DNA from 3 places in the Lentzea sokolovensis genome. Region 2 is predicted to be linked to each of the others. Evidence: riboswitches for the same ligand, from Rfam matches in the RefSeq annotation. Region 2 holds a riboswitch; each other region holds the start of a gene.

Evidence for each region. A riboswitch is a leader RNA that binds a small molecule or an ion and turns the genes downstream of it on or off. The one in region 2 is predicted to bind cobalamin.
Region 1: another riboswitch for cobalamin. It lies ahead of SK854_RS07310 (ribonucleoside-diphosphate reductase subunit alpha); the one in region 2 lies ahead of SK854_RS25695 (FecCD family ABC transporter permease).
Region 3: another riboswitch for cobalamin. It lies ahead of metE (5-methyltetrahydropteroyltriglutamate--homocysteine S-methyltransferase); the one in region 2 lies ahead of SK854_RS25695 (FecCD family ABC transporter permease).

Annotation. Positions count from the first base shown of each region.
Region 1 covers NZ_JAXAVU010000004.1:391,269-397,113, forward strand. The annotation lists gene SK854_RS07310 (ribonucleoside-diphosphate reductase subunit alpha) at 1-1,072, opposite strand, end outside; cobalamin riboswitch at 1,184-1,395, opposite strand; gene SK854_RS07315 (FAD-dependent monooxygenase) at 1,812-3,248, shown strand; gene SK854_RS07320 (VOC family protein) at 3,256-3,654, opposite strand; gene SK854_RS07325 (helix-turn-helix transcriptional regulator) at 3,717-4,724, shown strand; gene SK854_RS07330 (glycoside hydrolase family 6 protein) at 4,684-5,628, opposite strand; gene SK854_RS07335 (glycoside hydrolase family 9 protein) at 5,722-5,845, opposite strand, start outside.
Region 2 covers NZ_JAXAVU010000010.1:772,719-778,563, reverse strand. The annotation lists gene SK854_RS25710 (S8 family peptidase) at 1-1,315, shown strand, start outside; gene SK854_RS25705 (3-isopropylmalate dehydrogenase) at 1,592-2,629, shown strand; gene SK854_RS25700 (YciI family protein) at 2,702-3,121, opposite strand; cobalamin riboswitch at 3,212-3,344, shown strand; gene SK854_RS25695 (FecCD family ABC transporter permease) at 3,378-4,400, shown strand; gene SK854_RS25690 (ABC transporter ATP-binding protein) at 4,400-5,140, shown strand; gene SK854_RS25685 (ABC transporter substrate-binding protein) at 5,137-5,845, shown strand, end outside.
Region 3 covers NZ_JAXAVU010000014.1:782,840-788,684, forward strand. The annotation lists gene SK854_RS37435 (amidohydrolase) at 1-313, opposite strand, end outside; gene SK854_RS37440 (acyl-CoA thioesterase) at 310-699, opposite strand; gene SK854_RS37445 (AMP-binding protein) at 696-2,072, opposite strand; gene SK854_RS37450 (enoyl-CoA hydratase/isomerase family protein) at 2,065-2,805, opposite strand; gene SK854_RS37455 (TetR/AcrR family transcriptional regulator) at 2,882-3,442, shown strand; cobalamin riboswitch at 3,441-3,645, shown strand; gene metE (5-methyltetrahydropteroyltriglutamate--homocysteine S-methyltransferase) at 3,742-5,845, shown strand, end outside.

The DNA.
Region 1 (5,845 bases), on a different contig from region 2:
CGTCAGGGTCGAACAGCGACCAGTCCCCGTCCGCCTCGACGCGGCGCATGAACTCGTCCGGGATCCAGTTCGCCAGGTTGAGGTTGTGCGTGCGGCGCGCGTCCTCACCGGTGTTGTCGCGCAGCTCCAGGAACTCCTCGATGTCCGGGTGCCACGTCTCCAGGTACACGCAGGCGGCGCCCTTGCGTCGGCCGCCCTGGTTGACCGCCGAGACCGACGCGTCGAGCGTGCGCAGCCACGGCACGATGCCGTTGGAGTGGCCGTTCGTGCCGCGGATCAGCGCACCGCGCGAACGGACCCGGGACCACTGCACGCCGATGCCGCCGGCGAACTTCGACAGCCGGGCGATCTGCTTGTAGCGGTCGTAGATCGACTCGAGCTCGTCGCGCGGCGAGTCCAGCAGGTAGCACGACGACATCTGGGTGTGCTGCGTACCGGAGTTGAACAGCGTCGGCGAGCTGGGCAGGTACGCCAGCGACGACATCAGCCGGTAGAAGTCGATCGCCTCGGTCGCGGTCTGCGAGAGACCGCACGCGACGCGCAGCAGCCAGTACTGCGGCTGCTCGATCACCGAACGCTTCGCGGGGTGGCGCAGCAGGTAGCGGTCGTAGACCGTGCGCAGGCCGAAGTACTCGAACCGCCGGTCGCCGTCGAGGTCGATCGCGTCGTCGAGCTTGCGGGCGTTGGCGGCCACGAACTCCGCGGTCGCGTCGCCGATCAGGCCTTCCGCGTGGCCGAGCGCGATGCTCTGGCTGAAGGACATCACGCCCTGGCGGCGCACTTCCTTCTCGATGAACGCCGCGAGCAGGCCGGCGGCGAGCTTGGAGTACTCGGGCTCCTCGGACACGAGCGCCGCGGCGGTCTGGATCGACAGCCGGTCCAGTTCCTCGGTGGTGGCGCCGTCGTAGAGGCCGCTGATCGTCTTGGTGGCGACCCGCAGCGGGTCGACGTCGTGCAGACCGACCGTGCAGCGCTCCACCGCGCGCACGATCTTGTTCAAGTCAACGGGTTCCAGTGAACCGTTGCGTTTCTTGACGCGCATAGTGGTGGTGACCGTGTCGACCGCCGTCACTAGCTCTCTCCTCGCGAGCTCGGGTGGCCACGGGGACAGCGAGGAGTGAACGGGCGCGCGCGACCGCCACGTCCTCCCGCCCTCCCTCGGGGCCGCGGACGCCCGCACGCAGGCACGTGCGGGGCGCTGGCAGGTCTTCGGACTCATGGGCGAGCCTGTCGCCAGGCGCCTACCGGCCGTCGCTTCCCAGACATCGATGTCCAGTGCTTTCTGACGGCTTTCGTTCCCACTCACCGCTGCGGGGCAGTCCCGGACTCACACCGGGTTCCCTCTTGCGACGACCGATCTGGAGGATCGGCCGAACCAGCTTCGGAGCACAATACATGGGCGCCGTCGAGCCACGAGCAACTACATCTAGTGGGCGTGTCGCTCAGTTGGCCCAGAGGACGTCGGCCAGGGCGCGCAGGCTGTCGTGGATGTGGAACGACATCGCCGGGCGTTCCGGCGAGCGGCCAGTCGCAACCGCCGCAGCTGCCCGCGCAACGCCCCGAGCGCCTCGCCGAGGTAGGGGTTGCCCGCTGCCTCGTCGATCAACGCGTCCAGCCGCGCGATCAACTCCTCGGGGTCGCCGTCGGCGAACTCGGCGTTTCAGGTGCGCACCCGGCGCCAGGCCCCAGGCCACGATCTCGTCGCGCAGCTGTGTGCACACCGTGAATACATCGTTCACCGTATTTCGCTTGCGACTAGATCCGAGGAGCCCCACACTGAGCCGCCGATGCCAGGGCTGAACGGGTGGTTCATGTTCGACGTGATCATTGCCGGATGCGGTCCGACCGGCGCGATGCTGGCCGCCGAAGTGCGACTGCACGACGTGCAGGTGCTCGTTCTCGAAAAGGAACCGGAGCCCTCGTCGTCGTTCGTGCGGATTGTGAGTCTGCACATTCGCAGTTTGGAAGTCCTGGCGATGCGCGGACTGCTGGATCGCTTTCTGGAACGCGGCAGGCAGCGCCCGGTCGGCGGAGCCTTCGCCGCCATCCCCAAGCCCACGCCCGGCGGCCTGGATTCCTCGTTCACCTTCCTGCTGGGCATCCAGCAGCCGACCGCCGAGCACCTGCTCGCCGACCACGCGATCGCACTGGGCGCACAGGTCCGGCGCGGTGACGGGGTGGTCGCGTTCGAGCAGGACGACGAAGGCGTGACCGTTGAACTGGCCGATGGCGAGCGGCTGCGGTCGCGGTACCTGGTCGGCTGCGACGGCGCCCGCAGCACGGTGCGCAAACTTCTCGGCGTCGGGTTCCCCGGCGAGCCCTCGCGGAACGACACGCTGATGGGCGAGATGAAATTCGGCGCACCGGAGGACGAGATCGCCGCCAAGGTGGCGGCGATCCGCGAGACCGGCAAGGTGTTCCAGCTCGGACATTTCGGGGATGGGATTTATCGCGTTGTGGTCTCCTGTGCGGAGGCCGGCGAGGAACGCGCGGAACCGCCGACCATCGATGATTTCCGGCGGGAACTGCGCGCCGTCGCCGGAACCGATTTCGGCGCGCACTCCCCGGGCTGGTTGTCCCGTTTCGGCGATTCCACCCGATTGGTCGAGCACTACCGGATCGGGCGGGTGCTGCTGGCCGGCGACGCGGCGCACATCCACCCGCCCGCCGGCGGTCAGGGCCTGAACCTCGGCGTGCAGGACGCGGTCAACCTCGGCTGGAAGCTGGCCGCGCAGGTCCGCGGCTGGGCGCCGGAGACGTTGCTGGACAGCTACCACGCCGAACGTCATCCGGTCGCCGCGGACGTCCTGGACAACACCCGTGCCCAGGTGCAGCTCTCCTCCCCCGAACCGGGCGCGCAGGCAGTGCGCAGGCTGCTCACCGAACTGATGGACATCAACGAGGTGAACCGGCGGCTGATCGAGAAGATCACCGCGCTCGGCATCCGCTACGACTTCGGCGAGGGCCCCGACCTGCTCGGCCGCCGGCTGCCCGACACCGACCTGGCCCAGGGCCGTCTCTACGACCGGATGGGCCAGGGGCGAGGTCTCCTGCTCGACCGCACCGGGCGTCTGGCCGTCGAGGGCTGGTCGGATCGCGTGGATCTCCTCGCGGATCCCGTTGCGGCACTGGACGTTCCGGCTGTCCTGCTGCGCCCGGACGGGCACGTCGCCTGGATCGGCGAGGCCCAGCAGGACCTGAACGACCACCTCGCCCGCTGGTTCGGCAAGCCGTTCGTCTCCTCCTGACGAGCCGTCAGCGAGCGAACTTCGCGATGGCGGCCGGGGTGACCGGGGTGAAGAAGTTGACGAGGTTGCCGTCGGGGTCGCGGAACAGCAACGCGCGGTTGCCCCAGGGCATCGTGGTGGGTTCGGTGACGACGTCCTCCACGAAGCCGGCCAGGTTCTCGCGCACGGCGTCCACGTCGTCGACGAGGAACTCGATGATGACGCTGCGGTTCGCGCCCGGCTCGGCCGAACCGGGCGCGAACAGGCCGACGGTGCGGGTGCTGCCGATCGCGAGGGTGCCCGAACGGGTGGCGAGCTCGGCGAAGTCGTCGTTCGCCCAGTTCGCCCGCAGGCCCGTGGCCCGCTCGTAGAAGCCGACGAGCCGGGTGATGTCACCGGTGATGACGCGGATCGAGATGAAGTCCATGACCGCACGCTAGAAGCGATACCGGACAGAATCCGCCCGGTATCTGCGGAATACTTTTGACCATGCCCCGGCCCACCGCCCGCGTCCTCACCCTGCTGGAACTCCTGCAGTCGGGAGGCGTCCGGACCGTCGCCGAACTCGCCGACCGGCTCGGTGTGGACGAACGCACCGTGCGCCGGTACGTCGAGCACCTCGTCGATCTCGACGTGCCGGTCGAGTCGGTGCGCGGCCGTTACGGCGGCTACCGGCTCGCTTCCGGCTACCGCATGCCTCCGCTGATGCTGAGCGACGAGGAAGCGCTCGCCGTGCTGCTCGGCCTGGTCGCAGGGCGCCGATCCGGTTTGACGACGGCCACGAACACAGCCGGTGAGACGGCGGCGGCGAAGATCAGGCGCGTGTTGCCGCAGCGGCTCGGCGGCAGGCTCGACGCCGTCCTCGGCTCGATCGCCTTCACCGCACCCGAAGGTGAGCCGGCCGCCCCTGACGCCACGGTGCTGCTCGCGATCGCCGACGCGGTCAGCCACCACCGGCCGGTCTCGATCCGTTACACCGCAAGGGATGGCCGGCACAGCGAACGCACGCTGCATCCGTACGGGCTCGTCGCTCACTCGGGCCGGTGGTACGTGACGGGCGCCGATCCCGCGATCGGCGAGGACCGGACGTTCCGGCTGGATCGCATCGCCAGTGCACGCACGTTGCCCGGCTCGTTCGACCCGCCAGAAGGAGTCGACGCGGCGGAGCGGGTCCTCAGTGGACTCGCCACCGCCGCTCACCGGCACGAGGTGACGCTGCGGATCCGGGGAACGGCCGAACAGATCCGCACCCGGCTGCCCGCGAGCGTCGCGATCATCACCGAGTCGGCACCCGACTGGCCTCACGTCGAACTGCGGGTGGAACGACTCGACTGGCTGCCCGGTGTCCTCGCGTCACTCGACCTGCCGTTCGTGATCGAGCGACCGGACGAGCTGCGCGACCTCGTGGAGGCACTGGCCGACCGGCTCAAGGATTCCGCCCGGCGCCGTCAGGTCGTCAGACGCCGTCGATCAGCCGGACGGCCAGATCGGGGTTGAACGTGCCCGCCGGCGTGGTCGGCGCGATGCCGCACGGACCGTCGGACACACCCGGAGTCTTGACCCACAACAACAGGTCGGCACCGCCGCCGATCTGCGGCGCCACACCGAGCTTGCGACCGGCCGGGTTGCACCAGCCGTCACCACGCCCGTTGCCGTTGCGGCTGGTGTCCGCCACGAAACCGGCCTGGTAGCCGAGGAAGCCGTTGACCTGACCGGCATAGCTCGTCGACTGGCTCGTGGTGTAGTAGTTCGACACGTTCACCGAGAACCCGCGCACGTTCCGCACGCCGGCCTCGTTCAGCCGGTACGCGATGGTGGACGGCGACACCCAGCCGGCGTTGCCGCCGTCGAGGTACGCGTACGTGTTGGGGGCCTTGGCCTTGAGCTGTTCGGTGGCGTACTTGAGCAGGCCCGCCATCTCCGTCCGCTGCGCCGCGGTCAGGCAGTCGTAGGCGGCGAGCGCGTCCGGTTCGATGATCACCACCGCGGGCTTGGTCCCGATCCCGGCCGCGAAGCCCGAGATCCAGGTCCGGTACGCACCGGCACTTCCGGCGCCACCACCGGAGTGGCCACCGCAGGCGTCCCTGTTGGGGATGTTGTAGGCGACCAGGACGGGGAGTTCGTCCTGGCCGTCGGCCGCTCCCGCGTAGTTCGCCACGGTCGAGCCGATGCTGGAGTCGTTGCCGAACCAGCGTGCGATCGGCCTGGAGCCGATCGAGGACTGGATCCGCGCGGACCTGGAGTCACTCGGGTTGTTCCGGGCCCAGGTGGCGGGCGCGGAGTTGGGGTTGACGTAGAAACCGCTGGTCAGATCGAGCGGACTGGCTGCTGTGGCAGGGGTGGCCGGGGACAGCAGCAAGACCGCGCAGACCGCGACCGTCGAACGGGCAATCCACCGCACTGTGGATCTCCTCTCGGATGGGACTGTTCCTCTCACCCGCCGCCCGCCCGGCAGTGCGCGGGCGAGCGGTGGGAGTTCTCGTGGACGGGGAGGTCAGCGGGTGTCGGCGAACGCCGCGACCCAGGCCAGGGCAGAGTTCCAGTTGACGGCGACCTCGTTCGTCGACCACGAGCCGAGCTCGTCGAGGTAGCACTTCGCGGGCGCGCAGCCCGGCAGG
Region 2 (5,845 bases):
CAACCAGGTCCTCGCGTACGTCGAGGAGGACAACGGTTACGTCAGCGCGAACTTCGGCGTCGTCGAGGTCGCCAAGGCCGTCTCCAAGTCCAAGACCATCAAGCTGGTCAACAAGTCCACGAAGTCCGTGGAGTACAAGGTCGGCTACACCGCGGCCACGACGATCCCCGGCGTGAGCTACGTGCTCTCGCAGGACAAGGTGAAGCTGAGCCCGCGCGGAGTCGCGCGCGTCAAGGTGACCCTGAAGATCGACGACCCGAAGGCGCTGCGCAAGACGGTCGACTCGACCGTCGAGGCCAACCAGCTCGACGTGCCGCGCCAGTTCCTCGCGGACGCCTCCGGGCGCGTGACCTTCACGCCGACCGCCGGTGCCACCGTGCCGCTGCGCCTCTCGGTCTACTCGGCGCCGAAGCCGGTCGCGGACATCAAGACCGCGTCCAGCCTCAAGTTCCGGGGCAACGACAAGCAGGCCGTGCTGAACGTGACCGGCAAGGGTCTCGACCAGGGCACCGGCTCGCAGGCCTACCGCTCGCTGATCAGCGTTCTCGAGCTGCAGGCCCAGTCGCCGAAGCTGCGCGACTGCAAGCGCAACGTCACCGAGAACTGCGCGCTCAACGAGACCGCCAAGGGCGGCGACCTCCGCTACGTCGGCGCGGCCTCCACGGCCCCGTTGGCCAAGGCGCAGGGCAAGCCTGAGGAGGCGCTGCTCGCGTTCGGTGTCGCGACCTGGGGCAACTGGTACAACCTGGGCAAGAACACCATCCCGTTCGTCGACATCGACACCAACGGTGACGGCACGGCGGACTTCGAGGTGTTCGCGACCCGCCTGACCGACACCGACCTGCTGGTCGCGTCCACCGTGGACCTGAAGACGGGCGAGACCGTCGACATCCAGGGCGTGAACGGCCTGTTCGGCGACGTCGACGCGAACGTCCAGGACACCAACGTCGTCGTCCTGCCGGTGCTGCTGAGCGCACTGGGCATCGACGCGACGAAGGACACGGCCCGCCTCTCGTACGTCGTGGGCGTCGGTGGCTACTACGCCGCGCCGGGCAACGCGAACAAGCTCGTCGACGTCATCGACCGCAACCTGTCCTACGACCCGCTCAAGCCGGGTCTGTGGGCGCAGGGCGGCGGCGACGCGGCGCTCTCGTACCTCGCGAAGCCGGGTACCGCGCTCGTGGTGAACAAGAACGAGGCCTCGCTGAAGGCCGACAAGTCCGAGGGTCTGCTGGTCCTCAACCACCACAACGCCAACGGTGACCGCGCGTCGGTCGTCCTGGTGAAGTCGAGTGGCCGGGGCGGCGCCTACTAGATCGGATGTTTCACGAGAGGCCCGGTTCTTCGTTTGGAACCGGGCCTCTCGGCATGTCACGGCCCGGAACTGCCTGCCGTCACCCCTTGACGCGACCCCGTTCCTGCGGTCGAGTGACACTCGAAAGTGGGATATGGGCCGTGTGGGTGTCCCGCAGTACGGGAGATAACACCCCGATGGGGTGTCCGGCATGCGGCGGGCGGCCTGGATGCCGGTAGCCTTTCGCGAAGGAAAGTAGTCCCACCAATTGGGGACTGACACCTGGGAGGTGTGTGGATGCGGCTCGCAGTGATCCCAGGAGACGGGATCGGGCCCGAGGTCATCGCTGAGGCCCTGAAGGTCCTCGGAGAGGTCGTTCCGGCGGCCGAGATCACTCGCTACGACCTCGGCGCGGCGCGCTGGCACGCCACGGGAGAGTTGTTGCCCGAGTCGGTGCTGGGAGAGCTTCGCCAGCACGACGCGATCCTGCTCGGCGCGGTGGGCGACCCGTCGGTGCCGAGCGGAATTCTGGAGCGGGGCCTGCTTCTGAGGCTGCGCTTCGAACTCGACCACCACGTGAACCTCCGCCCGGCTCGTCTCTACCCCGGTGTCCGCAGCCCGCTCGCGGACCCGCCGGAGATCGACATGGTGGTGGTCCGCGAGGGCACGGAAGGCCCGTACGCGGGCAACGGCGGCCTGCTCCGCAAGGACACGCCGCACGAGATCGCCACCGAGGTCTCGCTGAACACCTCGTTCGGCGTCGAGCGCGTGGTTCGGGACGCCTTCGCGCGTGCGTCGAACCGTCAGCGCCGGCACCTGACCTTGGTGCACAAGACGAACGTCCTCACGCACGCCGGCTCGTTGTGGTCGCGCGTCGTGGAGGAGGTCTCGCTGCAGCACCCGGACGTCACCGTGGCCTACCAGCACGTGGACGCGGCGACCATTCACATGGTCACCGACCCGGGCCGTTACGACGTGATCGTCACCGACAACCTGTTCGGCGACATCCTGACCGACCTCGCCGCCGCCGTCACGGGTGGCATCGGCCTGGCCGCGTCGGGAAACATGGACGTGACCCGTCGCAACCCGTCGATGTTCGAGCCGGTGCACGGTTCGGCGCCGGACATCGCGGGCCAGGGCATCGCGGACCCGACGGCCGCCGTGCTGTCGGTCGCGCTGCTGCTCGACCACCTCGGCGAGCACGAGTCGGCCCGCCGGATCGAGGCCTCCGTGGCCTTTGATCTCGCTACCAGGGACCACCAGTCGCCTGGGGCCACCTACGCCATCGGCGACCGTCTCGCGGCACTCGTGTCGTCGAACGTCCGCACTGGCTGAGGTTCATCCGCTAGACGTTTTGAAGCCCGGCCGGAGAATCCCCGGCCGGGCTTCGGCGTTTCCGCGCGTCGGTCAGAGCTGGCCGTTGGCCTCACGCCACGCGCGCTCCTTCTGGATCCACTCGTTGTCCTGCGGGAACTCGTCGATCGTCGGCACGCGCCGGATCTCGGTCTTGAAGCCCGGGCCGGTCAGCGGCATGCGCTTGGCCCACTCGATCGCCTCCTCCTTCGAGGACACGTTGAGCAGGTAGAAGCCGTTGAACAGCTCCTTGGTCTCGCCGTACGGGCCGTCGGTGACGACCGGGGGTTCGGCGGAGTAGTCGACGACGACTCCCTCGGACGGCTCGGAGAGACCCTCGGCGGCCAGCAGCACACCGGCGCGGATCAGTTCCTCGTTGTACGCGCCGATCGTCTCCAGCATCTTGTCGAAGTCGAACTCGCCCATGTTCGCGTAGGCCTCGTCGGTGGCACGCATGATCAGGATGTACTTCACGGTGGATCTCCTCGCTCGGTGTCTTCCTCGGTGACGTCCACAGGTCGAACGGGCCGCGGGCCGGATCGACATCACACCCGGAGAATTTTCGAACTTTCTGTTTTCGCAGGTAGGGTCGGGTCAGTCGTGCGTGGGGGAAGACCGGTCGAAGTCCGGCGCTGACCCGCAACGGTAGGTCCCACCTGGGACGAGCCCGAACACCCGCTCACGGTGCCCGAGAACTTCCGACTCCGCCGTGGACTGCGGGAAGGACCCAGTGCTCTCCAAGATCAGCGTGCTCGTCGGCGTGCTCGCCGTCAGCCTCGTCGCGGGCGTCGCGCTCGGCCCCGTCTCCGTTCCGTTCGACCTCACGCTCGAACTGCTGTGGGCGGCGCTGACCGGTGGCACGATCCCCGCGGACCTCGCCGGGCAGTACCACATCGTCTGGGACATCCGGCTTCCCCGCGTCCTGCTGGCCGCGGTCGTGGGAGCGGGTCTGAGCACCGTCGGCGTCGCGATCCAGGCGATGGTGCGCAACGCGTTGGCAGACCCCTACGTGCTCGGCATCTCGTCGGGCGCGAGCGTGGGGGCGACGGCGGTCGCGACGCTCGGAATCCTGTCCGGCCTCGGCGTCTACGCGTTGTCGGTGGGAGCGTTCCTGACCGGTCTCGGCGCCACGGCCCTGGTCTACATCACCGCGCGCACGAGCCGAGGGCTCACACCGTTGCGGCTGGTGCTGACCGGGACCGCGCTCGCGTACGGGTTCTCCGCCGTGGCGATGCTGCTGGTGTTCCAGGCGCCGCGAGGTGAGGCGGCGCGGGCCGCGATGTTCTGGCTGCTCGGCAGCCTCGGCGGCGCGAACTGGCAGTCGCTGCCCGTCGCCGCCGTCGTGACCGCGGCCGGCATCGTCTACCTGACGACCAAGGCGCGGAAGCTCAACGCGCTGGCGATGGGCGACGAGACGGCGACCACGCTCGGTGTGGCGGTCAACCGGTTCCGCACGCACCTGTTCATCGTCACTGCCGCCATGACCGGTGTGCTGGTGGCGGTCAGCGGCGCCGTCGGATTCGTCGGGCTGATGCTGCCGCACCTGACGCGCATGGTGGTCGGCGCCGACCACCGCAAGGTCCTGGCGCTCGCACCGCTGGCCGGAGCGTCGTTCCTGGTCTGGGTCGACGTGGCCGCGCGGATGCTCGCGGCGCCGGAGGAACTGCCGCTCGGCGTCATCACGGCCGCACTCGGCGTGCCGTGCTTCATCTTCCTGATGCGCCGCAGGTCCTACGTCTTCGGAGGCCGCTGATGCGCGTCGAACTGCACGACGTCACCGTCCGGAACATCATCTCCGGCATTTCGTTGAACGCCTCCGGTGAGGTCGTCGGCATCGTCGGCCCCAACGGCAGCGGCAAGTCGACGACCTTGCGGTGCGTGTACCGGGCGCTCAAGCCCGACGCCGGCACCGTCCTGCTCGACGGCGAGAACGTCCACAAACGACACGACGTCGCCCGCCACCTCGCCGCGCTGACCCAGGAGTCGCAGGTCGAGTTCGACTTCACGGTCGCCGAGGTCGTGGAGATGGGCAGGCTGCCGCACGACCGCGATCCCGCGCGTGATTCCCGGGTGGTTTCCGAGGCACTGTCCACCGTGGACGTTTCGCATCTCGCTTCGCGCAGCTTCCTCAGTCTGTCCGGTGGTGAGCGTCAGCGCGTTCTCATCGCTCGCGCCATCGCCCAGGAGCCACGCGTGCTCGTGCTGGACGAGCCCACGAACCACCTCGACATCCGGCATCAGCTCGACGTTCTCCGGCTCACACGTGGGCTGGGCGTCACGGTGTTGACGGTTCTGCACGATCTGAACCTCGCCGCTTCCTTCTGCGACCGGCTGTACGTGCTGGACGAAGGCCGGATCGTCGCCTCCGGCACGCCCGTGGACGTGCTCGTGCCTGAACTGATCGCCAAGGTTTTCCACGTCACCGCGCACGTCGTGCGGCATCCGACCACAGGAGTTCCCCAGCTCCTGTTCGACCAGGAGGTCACCCCTTGAGAGCCGTTGTTCTTGCCGCTGTGCTGGTGGTGTCCGGCTGCGGCGCCACGGTCGCCCAGGACACCTCCGCATCCGACCCGGTGACCGTCACGAACTGCGGTCAGCAGGTCACGTTCGACAGGATTCCGTCCAAAGTGGTCACCAACGACACCGGCATCACCGAGTTGATGTTCGCGCTGGGGTTGAAGGATCGGATGGCGGGTTACGTCGTGTCCGGTGTCGACACCGTCGACGTGCGGACCTCGCCGTGGAAGGCCGAGTTCGGCAGTGTGAAGCACCTGTCCGACAAGATCTCCAAGGAGGTCGTGCAGGGGGTCAACGCCGATCTGGTGTTCGCCGGGTGGAACTACGGGTTCAGCGAGAGCACCGGGTTCACGCCGGACTCGTTGAAGGCTCTGGGGATCGGGACCTACCAGCTGACCGAGGCCTGCCGGAACGGGGTGGGGAAGCAGCGCGGGATCATGCCCGCGCTGGATGCGCTGTACACGGATCTGCGCAACCTCGGGAAGATCTTCCGGGTCGAGGCCAAGGCCGAGGAGCTCGTGAAGGGGTACCAGGAGCAGATCGCCGGCGCCGCTCGGTTGATGGAGGGCAAGCCCCGGCCGAAGGTGTTCCTCTTCGACAGCGGGCAGGATCAGCCGTTCACGTCCGGGAAGAACGCCGCGCCTCAGGACGTGATCTCGAAGGCCGGCGGGGACAACATCT
Region 3 (5,845 bases), on a different contig from region 2:
CGCCGCACTTGTTCTGGTCGTAGCCGTGACCGACCACCCACTCGCCGTCCGGTGCGGCTTCGACGGCGGCGTAGAGCGCGTCGAGACTCGTGACTCGGCAGTCCACTTCGGACAGAGTGAGACCGAACCACGCCATGTGGTTGTGGGCGTCGTGGAATCCTGGTGTGACGGTCGCGCCCTGAAGGTCGATCACCTCACGGGCCGGGACCTCCTCCAGCGCCACGATCCGGTCGCCCAGCACGGCGAGCGCGGACGCCGGGCCGTCCAGCGTCACGAACTCGGCGTTCGTGAGCAGCAGGTCCGCCTTGATCATGAGAGCCCTTCGAAAGCCATGCGGTACCAGTCGCTCCACGGCGCGGGGCGGCCGTCCTGGCCGACCTTGACGATCACCCGGTAGCCGGAGGCGTAACGGCCGCAGCGAAAGCCGTAGCGGGCGCTGGTGGTGCCGATGCGGTCGGCGGTGATCTCGACCGGGAGCACGCCGGGCGCGGTGAAGGCTGCGTTGAACTCGATGTGCAGTTCCTTGACCACGTAGTTCAGGTCGGGATCGCGGTCGGCGTAGGACGACCAGCCGAAACCCATCGACTCGAACAGCGCGGACTGGGCGCGTTCGACGTGCAGTGCGAACCGCGAGTTGTGCAACGTGCCGTTCAGGTCCAGCTCGTCGAAGAAGACCGGGCTCTCCCAGTGAAAGCTCACCGCAGCAGCTCCTTGGCGACGCGTTCGGACGGGGTGCGCGGTAGATCCTCGCGGAACTCCCAGAAACGCGGAACCTTGAACGACGCCAGTCTTTCCGCGCAGAACTCGGCGAGCTCCTGATCAGTGACTTTCCCGACGACGAACGCCTTCACCTCCTCACCGCGAATGTCGTCCGGCACGCCGATCACGGCCGCGAGCCGCACCGAGGGGTGCGACATCAGCACTTCCTCGACCTCGTGCGCGGCCACGTTCTCGCCGCTGCGCCGGATCATGTCCTTGCGGCGGCCGAGGTGGTAGACGCGGCCGTCCTCGATCCGCGCCAGGTCACCGGTGCGGAACCAGCCGTCCGCGAAGGGCGAGGGCAGGCCCAGGTAGCCGTCCATCATGCCGGGGCCGCGCAGCCACAGCTCGCCGTCCACGATCTTGGCCTCGCGATGCGGCGCGGGCAGCCCGAGACAGCCCGTGCCGACGAACCGGTCGTGGTCCTCGGCGGTGATGCGGAGGTCGGCGCCGGTCTCGGTCATGCCGAAGGCCTCGAACCAGCCGACACCCCACCGCTCTTCCAGTTCGGCGTGCAGGGCGGGCGGGATCGCCGAGGCCTGCACGACTCGCACGGAGTGCTTTCGGTCCAACGGGTCGGGTGGCATGCGCAGCAGCAACGCCGGCATCGCGCCGAGGCAGTAGAAGTAGGTGACGCCGTGCTCGCGGACCTTCGCCCAGAACGTGGACGGGTGAAAGCCGTCCAGAACCACGAGATGCGCGCCGGCGAGCAGCGCCGCGACGACGTTCCACTGTGGATCGATGTAGTGGAACGGTTGTGCCGTCAGCATCACGTCGTCGGAGTTCAGGTTCGGGAAGTGCTCGACCAGGCTGCCACCGAGCGTCAGCCAGTAGGTGTGCGACAGCGCGCACGCCTTCGGCTTTCCCGTGGTACCCGAGGTGAACTGGAGGCTGACCGGCGCGGACACCTCGCCCTGCACGAACCCGTCGACCGGCTCCAGCTGCTCGACGTGGTGCACCAGGTGATCGACGAGCAGCGGCCGGAACTCCTCGGTGCTGACCACGGCGACCACCTCGGCGGTCCGCAGCACGTGGGAAGCATCGACCGAGCGGTACTTGACGTTGAGCGGCACGGCCGTGGCACCGAGCTTGATCAGCGCGAACCACATCAGCGGGAACTCCGGCACGTTCCGCAGCATGATCGCGACCCGGTCACCCGCGCGGATCCCCCTGTCCCGCAACGCCTGTGCGTACCCGTCGGACAGCGCGTCGATCCGGGCGAAGGTGAAGGAGCCGCCCGGATCGAACGTCCACGCGGTCTTGTCCGGCCACCGCGTCACGGCCGTCCGCAGCGCGGAGATCAGGTCAGCCACGGCCGAACTCCTCCCGCGGCTCGTCCCCCTCGCCGGACAGGCTCGTGACGATCGCGTGGTCGACCTCGGTCGCCATCGCCTGCTCCAGCGTCGAGTCGAGGCCCAGGTCGAGCGCCCGTTTCGCGAGCCCGGCCGCGACCGGTGGCTGTTCGGCGATGCGGCGCGCGAGCTTCATCGCGTGCTTCTCGTGGTTCAGGGCGTAGGAGTTGATCAGCCCCAGTTGGTGCGCGCGGGGAGGATGAATCCGTTCGCCGAGCAGGAGCATCTCCTTGGCGCGCGCCAGTCCGACGAGCTTCGGCAACAGGCTGGAGATCCCACCCGTCACGCTGAGCCCCACGCCGACCTCGGGAAACCCGAACTCCGCACTGGTCTGCGCCACGACCAGGTCGCATCCCAGCGCGAACTCCGCGCCCGCGCCCAGCGCGTAGCCGTGAACCGCGGCGATCACGATGCCGGGGAAGTCGCGGATCGCGCGAGTCACGTCCTGGATGCGCTCCAGTCGTGCCCGCGTCTGCTCCTCGGTCTCGACCGGGACCGGCTCCTTCAGGTCGTGGCCGGCGCAGAACGACTTGCCACGGCCCGCCAGCACGATCACCCGCGCCTGGTCCTCCCGTGCCCGTGCGAACGCGGCCAGCAGGTCCTCGACCAGCGCCGGGACCACGGCGTTGAGCCGTTCCGGACGGTTCAGGTGCACCTGCGCGATGCCCTCGGCACAGGAGTAGTCGACGGTCATCTCTCCCCTTCGATCGATCGATCGATCGGGCCTGACGCTAGAGTGAGGGCGTCCAGGCGGTCAAGGGAGGCAGCAGATGACGACGGAGGAACGGGTCCGCGAGGCCGCCGTGCGGTTGTTCGCCGAACGCGGCTTCCACGGCACCGGCATCCGCGACCTCGCGCAGGCCGCCGGGCTGTCGTCGGCGACGCTCTACCACTACATGGGCACCAAGGAAGACCTGCTGGTCGAGATCATGCGCACGAGTCTCACCGAGTTGATCGGCAAGGCCGAGCAGATCACCGGTGACGAGACGGACCGTCTCGTCTCGTTGGTCAAGATGCACGTGCGGGCGCACGCCGAGAAGCCGCGCGAGACCGCGGTGGTGGACGGCGAGATGCGCGCGCTGACCGGCGAGCGCCGCGAGGAGATCGTGGCGTTGCGCGACCGCTACGAGCGCTTCTGGCAGGACGCGATCGACGACGGCGTGAAGGCGCGCAAGCTGACGGTGGCCGATCCGAGCGTCGCGCGGCTGGCGTTGCTGGAGATGTGCAGCGGCGTTTCCCGGTGGTACTCCCCGGACGGGCCGGTCAACTTGAGTGATCTCACCATTCAGTACGGCGCGATGGCGCTGGGCATGCTCGGCGCCGCCCGCTAGTGTCGGTCCTGCCAGCGGTTCACCCGGACTCGTTCCGGGTGGAGCAAAAGGGAACCCGGTGCGAGTCCGGGACTGCCCCGCAGCGGTGAGTGGGAACGAAAGCCGTCAGAAGCACTGGGTCTGCCAGACCTGGGAAGCGACGGCCGGTAGGAGCACGCAAGACGCCCACGAGTCCGAAGACCTGCCGCCGGTCCGCGCGCCGACCCGGCGCGCGGTGCTCCGGAGCCTCTCGGGCGCGGCTCCGTGCCGCCCTGCTCGCGTGTCTCCGGTGCTTCCGCACGCTCGCGAGGAGAGAGCCTGTGACCATCGGCAGCACCGTCTTCGGCTACCCCCGGATCGGACCGAAGCGCGAACTGAAGCGCGCGGTCGAGCAGTACTGGGCCGGGAAGATCGACGAAGCCGCACTTCACCAGACCGCCCGAGACCTGCGGGCGCGGACCTGGGCCGAACTGTCCGAACTGGACTCCGTGCCGTCGAACACCTTCTCGTTCTACGACCAGGTGCTCGACACGTCATTGCTGTTCGACGCGATCCCCCAGCGGTTCCGCGACCTCGGACTGTCCGAACTGGACACCTACTTCGCGGCTGCACGCGGCCGGGACGGCGCCGCGGCCCTGGAACTGACGAAGTGGTTCGACACGAACTACCACTACCTGGTGCCGGAACTGGGCCCGGACACCGAGTTCCGGCTGGCCGGCGACAAGCCGATCGCCGAGTACCGCGAGGCGCTCGAACTCGGCATCACGACCCGGCCGGTGCTGCTCGGCCCGGTCACGTACCTGTTGCTGGCCAAGAGCACGGTCCCCGGTTTCGAACCGCTGACGCTGCTCGACCGGCTGCTGGAGGCGTACGTCGAACTGCTCGGCCGCCTGCGCGTCGAGGGCGTCGAATGGGTGCAGATCGACGAACCGGCGTTCGCCGCCGACCGCACACCGGCCGAGCTGAACGCGTTGCGCCGCACGTACCGGACGGTGAGCGGGCTGCCGGGCAGGCCGAAGCTGCTGGTCACCGGCTACTACGGCGATCTGGGCGAGGCGCTGCCGATCCTGGCCTCCTCGCAGGTCGAGGCGATCGGCATCGACCTCGTGAGCGCGCCGGACACGTCGGTGGCGATCCCCGCGCTGCGCGACAAGATCCTGGTGGCCGGCCTGGTCGACGGACGCAACGTGTGGCGCACCGACCTGCACGCCGCTCTCGCGAAGGCCGCGGCGCTGCTGGGCTCGGCACGCGAAGTCGTCGTCTCGTCTTCCTCCACGCTGCTGCACGTGCCGTACGACCTGGAGGCCGAGACCCTCGAACCGGACGTGCGGGCGCGGCTGGCGTTCGCCCGGCAGAAGGTCCGCGAGATCGTGGTGCTGGGCAAGGCTTTGCGCGACGGAGCCGACGGCGCCTGGGCCGACGAGGCGCAGCGCCAGGTGCCCGGCCCGCGCCGCGACGACCACGTCCGGGCGCGCATCGCGTCGTTGCGGCCGGAGCACAGCCTCCGCGCGCCGTACGAGGAACGGGCCGCGGCCCAGCAGGCCCGGCTCGGGCTGCCGCCGCTCGCGACCACGACGATCGGGTCGTTCCCGCAGACCGGCGACATCCGCAAGGCACGCGCGGCGGTCAGGAACGGTCAGATCACCGAGGACGAGTACGGGCAGCGGATGCGGGACGAGATCGGGCGCGTGATCGATCTGCAGGAGGACATCGGCCTGGACGTGCTGGTGCACGGCGAACCCGAGCGCAACGACATGGTCCAGTACTTCGCAGAGCACCTGGAAGGCTTCGCCAGCACGCAGTTCGCGTGGGTGCAGTCGTACGGGTCGCGGTGCGTGCGGCCGCCGATCATCCACGGCGACGTATCGCGCCCGAAGCCGATGACGGTGCCGTGGAGCACCTACGCGCAGTCGCTGACGTCCAAGCCGGTCAAGGGGATGCTGACCGGTCCGGTGACGATCCTCGCGTGGTCGTTCGTCCGCGACGACCAGCCACCGGCCGACACCGCGAACCAGGTGGCGCTGGCGTTGCGCGACGAGATCCGCGACCTGGAGGCCGCCGGGATCCGGGTGGTGCAGGTCGACGAACCGGCGTTGCGCGAGCTGCTTCCGTTGCGCCGGAAGGACCAACCGGCGTACCTGGAGTGGTCGGTCGGCGCGTTCCGGCTCGCCACCGCGGGCGCGACGCCGGGCACCCAGATCCACACCCACCTGTGCTACTCGGAGTTCGGCGAGGTGATCGGCGCGATCTCCGACCTCGACGCCGACGTCACGACGATCGAGGCCGCACGGTCCAAGATGGAGATCCTGGAGGGCCTGGAGTTCCCGCGTGGCATCGGGCCCGGCGTCTACGACATCCACTCACCTCTGGTGCCGAGCGAGGACGACATGGCCGCGCTGATCACCGAAGCGGTGCGCGCGGTGC